2 regions of the Pseudomonas guariconensis genome follow, and region 2 is predicted to be linked to the other one. Evidence: predicted binding sites of a transcription regulator. Region 2 holds the regulator's gene; the other holds the start of a gene.
What was found. The regulator FliA, encoded in region 2, starts transcription of late flagellar genes. The targets are predictions, from matches to a motif close to CTAAAGTTTNNNNNNNNNNNGCCGNTAA.
Positions count from the first base shown of each region.

Region 1: a site for FliA is predicted at 1,748-1,775, ahead of AB1N67_RS09110 (methyl-accepting chemotaxis protein). Genes of this name have one in related genera too.

Region 1 is NZ_CP162012.1:2,011,552-2,014,980, forward strand. Features, by position in the region: gene AB1N67_RS09110 (methyl-accepting chemotaxis protein) at 1-1,520, opposite strand, end outside; gene AB1N67_RS09115 (DNA-binding response regulator) at 1,823-2,572, shown strand; gene AB1N67_RS09120 (ATP-binding protein) at 2,562-3,429, shown strand, end outside.
Region 2 is NZ_CP162012.1:1,612,199-1,615,627, reverse strand. Features, by position in the region: gene AB1N67_RS07340 (protein phosphatase CheZ) at 1-407, opposite strand, end outside; gene AB1N67_RS07335 (chemotaxis response regulator CheY) at 426-800, opposite strand; gene fliA (RNA polymerase sigma factor FliA) at 905-1,645, opposite strand; gene fleN (flagellar synthesis regulator FleN) at 1,642-2,475, opposite strand; gene flhF (flagellar biosynthesis protein FlhF) at 2,564-3,429, opposite strand, start outside.

The sequences.
Region 1 (3,429 bases), 400 kb from region 2:
GCGGAGGTCTGCATCGACAGGTCACGGATATTGACCAGGTTGCGATCGACTTCCCGGGCGACCTGAGCCTGCTGTTCGGAGGCGCTGGCGATCACCAGGTTGCGGTCGTTGATGGTGGACATGGACTGGGAGATAACCGTCAGGGCGTGGCCCGCCGCCTGGGCGATTTCCAGCGTACTGTTGGCGCGGCTTTCACTTGCGCGCATGGCATCGACCGCATGCGCAGTGCCGGAGCGGATGCCGCTGATCATCTGTTCGATCTCGCCGGTGGACTGCTGGGTGCGATGGGCGAGGGCGCGTACTTCGTCGGCTACCACCGCGAAGCCACGCCCGGCTTCGCCTGCCCGCGCCGCCTCGATCGCGGCGTTCAAGGCCAGTAGATTGGTCTGCTCGGCGATCTCACCGATCACCTCGAGCACGCGGTTGATCTCGTTGGCGCGGTGCGCCAGCTCGGCGATCTGCCCAGAGGTCGTGCTGACATCGCCCACCAGTTGCTGGAGCGAACCCAGTGCCTGTTCGACTTTCTCGCGGCCCTGGCGCGTGGTGCTGTCGGCGTCCTCGGAGGCCTGAGCAGTATTGACTGCATTGCTGGCCACTTCCTCGACGGCTGCGGTCATTTCGTTGACAGCGGTTGCGGCCTGTTCGATCTCCGCGCTCTGCTGGTGCAATCCACGGTTGGTATCTTCGGTCACCGCGTGCAGCTCTTCGGCCGCGGAGGCGAGCTGGTCGGAGGATTGAGCGATGTGCTGCAAGGTCTGGCGCAGGCTGTCCTGCATGTGCTTGAGCGATGCCAGCAATTGGCCCGGCTCGTCGCGCTCCTTGATACGGAGCTCTTGGGTCAGGTCGTTGCCGGCAATCCGCTGGGCGACCGCAATGGCATCCGCCAGCGGGCGCACGATGCTACGGGTCAGCAAGAACGAGCAGAGCAGCATCACGAGCAGGATGACCACCAAGGCTACGACGATGGCGAAGAACGCCTCGTAGTAAGCCTTTTCGCTGGCTTCGGCTGCGCGGTCGGCGCTGTCGGAGTTGAAGATTCGCAGGGCATTGAGGGCGGCCATCATGCTGTCGGCCTGAGGGGACAGCTCATGCTTGATGGTGTTCATGGTCGCCGCCTTGTCGCCCTGGGCTGCGAGGACCTTGTCCAGTATCGTCAGGTAGTTTGCGTATTCGCGGCTGAAGGCGGTGAAGAGGGCACGGTCTTCTTCGCTGTGGAGGGTTTTCTCGTATTCGGCCAACGCGCTGGAAACATCGCCCTTGAGCGATTCGATCCTGCGCACGTCTTCAACGTCTTGCTCGATGAAATTGCGCAGGGCCAGCGAACGTATCCGCCCCAGATGGTTGCTGATATCGCCGGTGGCCATCACACCGGGCAGCCAGTGCTGGCGGACTTGTTCGGCCGAGGCGTTCATGGATCGGGTTTGCAGGATGGCAGTCACGCCGATCGCCAGCGTCAACAAGGCGATGAGCGAGAAAATAAGCGCGCAGCGGCTTCCGATGGCGAGGGATCGTAAATTCATGGGGAGAGGCTCCACGGTCAAGAGGACGTCGCACTTCGAGCACGGTGTACCGTGGATTATCAAGCCATTGGGTGGGCGTGGCTTTTGCCCGGAGGGCCGCGTCTTTCGCTGGCGGGAAATTTTTGTTGGCGCAGACGCGCTCGCGAAGTATCCGCAGTTGAAGCGCGCAAAAGTGGCATGCGATAAAACGGCTGTACAGGCCTGCGTGATGGTGCGGGCCGGCTCTGTAATCGGCCGGTAGAGGAGGGAGTTTCATCGAGACGCTAAATCTTGCGCCAGACGTTCTCCAAGGGCAGCGTATCCTGGTCGTCGATGATGTCGACAATGAGCGGATGCTGCTCGCCGACTACCTGCAGCAGCAAGGTTGCCGCGTGTATCTGGCACGCAACGGCCAGGATGCATTCAAGAAGGTTCAGCTGATCAATCCGGACATCGTGTTGATGGATGTGCTGATGCCGGTTTGCGATGGCCTGACCTGTTGTCGAATGATGCAGGCCTCGGCATTGACCCGGCAGATCCCCGTGATCTTCCTGACAGGCGCGGGCATGCCTGACCAGCGGGTGCAAGGCCTGCTGTGCGGCGCGGTCGACTACATCGTCAAACCCTTCAGGCTGGAAGAGATCCGTCTGCGGCTGGTGATTCATCTTCGACGCAAACTGGACAACGCTTCGGTGAATGAGCATCAGGCCGCACCAGTGCGCAACCTCGACAACATACTGTTCCAGACCGCGCGCAACGTGTTGGTGAATGCGTTGAGCACGACCCCTGACCTGCACGAGCTGGCCGCGCAGGTGGGCACCAACAGCAAACGCCTGAACGAAGCCTTCCGCCAGTGCGCCGGGGTGACGGTGTTCGAATTCCTGCGAGAGGAACGCATGAAGGAGGCGTGCCGCCTGCTGTCCAACACCGGCCTTGCCTCCCAGGCGATCGCCCTGGAGGTGGGATTCACCAGCGGCGCCAGCTTCTCGACGGCGTTTCGCGACCGTTACGGGCTCTCGCCCAATCAGTTTCGCCAGTCGCGCGGCAACTTGGAGTCGGGCGATGTCGACTGACGCTCGTAGCGCATGCACGGTCTTTTTCGGGGCCTTGCTGTTGTTGCTGGCCTTCGGCTCGGTGGCGGTGTTCGATCAGCGCAGTTTCCACGCCCCGTTCCAAGCGCTCACTGGTAGTGCCCAAGTCTTCGAAGAGCCCCCCGGACAGGCCCTCGAAGCGCAGCAGGCCCTGCAACAGGCACGCTGGCGTCCAGCCAGCAAAGCGCTTCTGAGCGCGCCGCGTCGTCATTCCGCGCTCTGGCTGAGGCTCAAGGTCCAGGCACCGGACTTGCCGGTCACCGAGCGCTGGCTGGAAGTTGCGCCCTGGCGAGTCGGAGACATCGATCTCTACCAACTCGATGCCCGTACCGGCGAAGTGATCGACCATCAGCGCACCGGCCCTTCGCTGCCCATCGAGGCGCGGACGATTCACAGTCAGCGGAATCTGCTGCCCATCACTTTCGTCGGCGCAACGCCGAGCGATCTGTTGATTCGGGTGCAAAGCGAACACAGGCCCACGCTGTCACTCAGGTTATGGGAGGCGGACGCCGTGCAGGCCCAGGACCGCCTCGAGCAGTTGCAGCATGCCGTGCTGTTCGGGTGTGTGCTGGCGCTGGTGGCGATCCTGCTACTGCGGCTGAAGCTGGCCTTCATGACACTTGCCCTGTGGCTGCTGGCAACCTTCGCCATGCAGGCCGAACAGGAAGGCTACCTGACTTTTCAGCTGTTCGATGGATTGCAATCCATGGGGCTGGCCCTGCGCACGACGTTCTGGCAGATCGCGCTGTTCAGCTTCCTGACCTCGGCGCTGCTATTGCTCGACCTTCGCCAGCGCCGGGCGTGGCGGTACTTCTATTGGCCGAGCGTGGTGCTCATAG
Region 2 (3,429 bases):
ACTTCACGGCGCATGAAGCGCTGCCAGTCGGTGCTCAGATTCTGGGCCTCGGCCTGCAGGTCGTTGAGCAGCGGCGTGCTCGCCTCCACCAGGTCCATGGTGCGGTTGGCCGCGCCTTCGGTGAGCTTGACCACGTAGGACAAGCGCTCGGTGGCGTCGGTGATCTGCGACACTTCCTCGGCCTGCGGCATGCGCGGGTCGATCTGGAAGCTGACGATCGCACTGTGCAGCTCGCGGGTGAGCTTGCCGACTTCCTGGTACAGGCCGCGGTCGCGGGTCTGGTTCAGCTGGTGGATCAGCTGCACCGCCTCGCCGAACCGGCCGTGCTCGAGGCTCTCGACCAGTTCCTGGGCGTGTTTCTTCAGGGTCGACTCGAACTCCCCCAACGATGTGTTCATTTGCTCCATGGCGCCCCCTGACGTGACTCAGCCGTTGACGCGTTCGAAGATCTTTTCGATCTTCTCCTTGAGCACCTGGGCGGTGAAGGGCTTGACCACATAGCCGTTGACCCCGGCCTGGGCCGCTTCGATGATCTGGTCGCGCTTGGCTTCAGCGGTCACCATCAACACCGGCATACCCTTGAGGCGGTCATGGGCACGGACCTTGCGCAGCAGGTCGATGCCGGACATGCCAGGCATGTTCCAGTCGGTCACGAGGAAGTCATAGTGGCCGTTTTCCAGCATCGGCAACGCCGTGGTGCCGTCGTCGGCCTCCTCGGTGTTGGTGAAGCCCAGGTCACGCAACAGGTTCTTGATGATCCGCCGCATCGTCGAAAAGTCGTCAACGATGAGGATTTTCATGTCTTTGTTCAATTAGACCTCCAAGCAGTCTTAAACGCGCCCGGCCCCCGGACGCGCATTCAATCAATTCGGTACAACATCCAACGACGGTGGCGAACCCTGGCTCAACGTGCCCGCCATTCCCCGAGACGGCTGCGCAGGCGCGCGGCGCACTGGCTGTGCAACTGGCTGACACGCGACTCGCTGACCCCAAGCACCTCACCGATTTCCTTGAGGTTCAGCTCTTCGTCGTAGTACAGCGCCAGCACCAGACGCTCACGCTCCGGCAGGTTGGCGATGGCTTCGGTCAGCGCGGCCTGGAAGCGCTCGTCTTCCAGGTCCCGCGAAGGTTCCAGCTGGCCACTGGCGCCATCCTCGTGCAGCCCTTCGTGCTCGCCGTCCTGCAGGAGGTCGTCGAAGCTGAACAGGCGACTGCCCAGGGTGTCGTTCAGAATCCCGTAATAATCATCGAGACTCAATTGGAGTTCGGCAGCAACTTCATGATCTTTAGCGTCGCGACCGGTTCTGGCCTCCACGGCGCGTATCGCGTCGCTGACCATGCGGGTGTTGCGGTGTACCGAACGCGGCGCCCAATCCCCCTTGCGTACCTCATCGAGCATGGCCCCACGAATGCGGATGCCGGCGTAGGTTTCGAAGCTCGCGCCCTTGCTGGCATCGTATTTGTTGGCCACTTCCAGCAAGCCGATCATGCCCGCCTGGATCAGGTCCTCGACCTGTACGTTGGCCGGCAGGCGCGCCAGCAAGTGATAGGCAATGCGCTTGACCAGAGGGGCATAACGTTCGACCAGTTCGTAGTGGGCATCACGCGCCGCCCGGCTGTACATCTTGAAACCGCTCGCATTCATAGTACCGGTCCTGCGCTGGTAGGCTGCACCAGACGCTCGACGAAAAACTCCAGGTGCCCGCGCGGGTTGGCAGGCAGCGGCCAGCTGTCGACCTTCTGCGCGATGGCCTTGAAGGCCAGCGCACACTTGGATCGAGGGAAGGCCTCATAGACCGCCCGCTGCTTCTGCACCGCCTTGCGTACACATTCGTCGTAAGGCACGGCACCGACGTATTGTAAGGCGACGTCCAAGAAGCGATCCGTGACCTTGGTCAACTTGGCAAACAGGTTGCGCCCTTCCTGCGGGCTCTGCGCCATGTTGGCCAGGACCCGGAAGCGGTTCATGCCGTAATCGCGGTTGAGCAGCTTGATCAAGGCGTAGGCATCGGTGATCGAGGTCGGCTCGTCGCAGACCACCAACAGCACCTCCTGCGCGGCGCGCACGAAGCTCACCACCGAGTCCCCGATTCCCGCGGCGGTATCGATCACCAGCACATCGAGGTTGTCGCCGATCTCGCTGAACGCCTGGATCAGCCCGGCATGCTGGGCTGGCGCCAGGTGCACCATGTTCTGGGTGCCGGAGGCGGCCGGCACGATGCGCACACCGCCTGGCCCCTGCAACAGCACATCGCGCAGCTCGCAGCGCCCTTCGATGACATCGGCCAGGGTGCGCTTGGGCGACAGCCCCAGCAGGACGTCGACGTTGGCCAGGCCCAGGTCGGCATCCAGCAACATGACCCGGCGGCCGAGCTCGGCCAGCGCCAGGGACAGGTTCACTGAAACGTTGGTCTTGCCCACGCCACCTTTACCGCCGGTCACGGCGATCACCTGTACGGGATGCATGCTACCCATGTTTGTTCTTTACCTTGTCTCGGGGCCCAGGCCACATCAGGAGCTGAACACGACGCTCAGGATGCAGGTACTTTGCGCTGTCCATTCGTCAACCCGCACGCTTGCCTGGGTTGTGGTAGAGATCAGCGAACATGTCGGCCATCGCCTCTTCGCTGGGCTCGTCCTGCATCTGCACACTGACCGCACGGCTGACTAACTGATGTTTGCGCGGCAGTTGCAGGTCGTCAGGAATGCGCGGTCCATCGGTCAGATAGGCCACGGGCAATTCGTGACTGATGGCAAGGCTCAGCACTTCGCCGAGGCTGGCCGTTTCATCAAGCTTGGTCAGGATGCAGCCGGCCAGGCCACAGCGCTTGTAGCTGTGGTAGGCGGCGGTCAGCACCTGCTTCTGGCTGGTGGTGGCCAGGACCAGGTAGTTCTTGGCGGCGATGCCGCGTCCGGCCAGGCTCTCCAGTTGCAGCCGCAGGGCCGGGTCGCTGGCCTGCAGGCCTGCGGTGTCGATCAGCACCACGCGCTTGCGCAACAGCGGATCGAGCGCCTGGGCCAAGGACTGGCCCGGGTCGACATAGGTCACCGGCACATTGAGGATGCGCCCCAATGTCTTGAGCTGCTCTTGGGCGCCAATGCGGAAGCTGTCCATGCTCACCAGCGCCAGATGCTGGGCGCCGTATTTGAGCACGTAGCGCGCCGCCAGCTTTGCCAACGTGGTGGTCTTGCCCATACCAGCCGGACCGACCATGGCGATCACACCGCCCTCTTCGATCGGCTCGATCTCGGGGACCTGGATCATCCGTGCCAGGTGGGCCAAGATCATGCGCCAGGCGTGGCGCGGGTCTTCGATCTCGCCGGCAAGCTCGAGTGCTTCGCGAGCGATCGGGCCCGACAGGCCGATACGCTGCAAACGACGCCAAAGGTTGGCCTGCTGCGGCTTGTTGCCCTGCAGCTGGCTCCAGG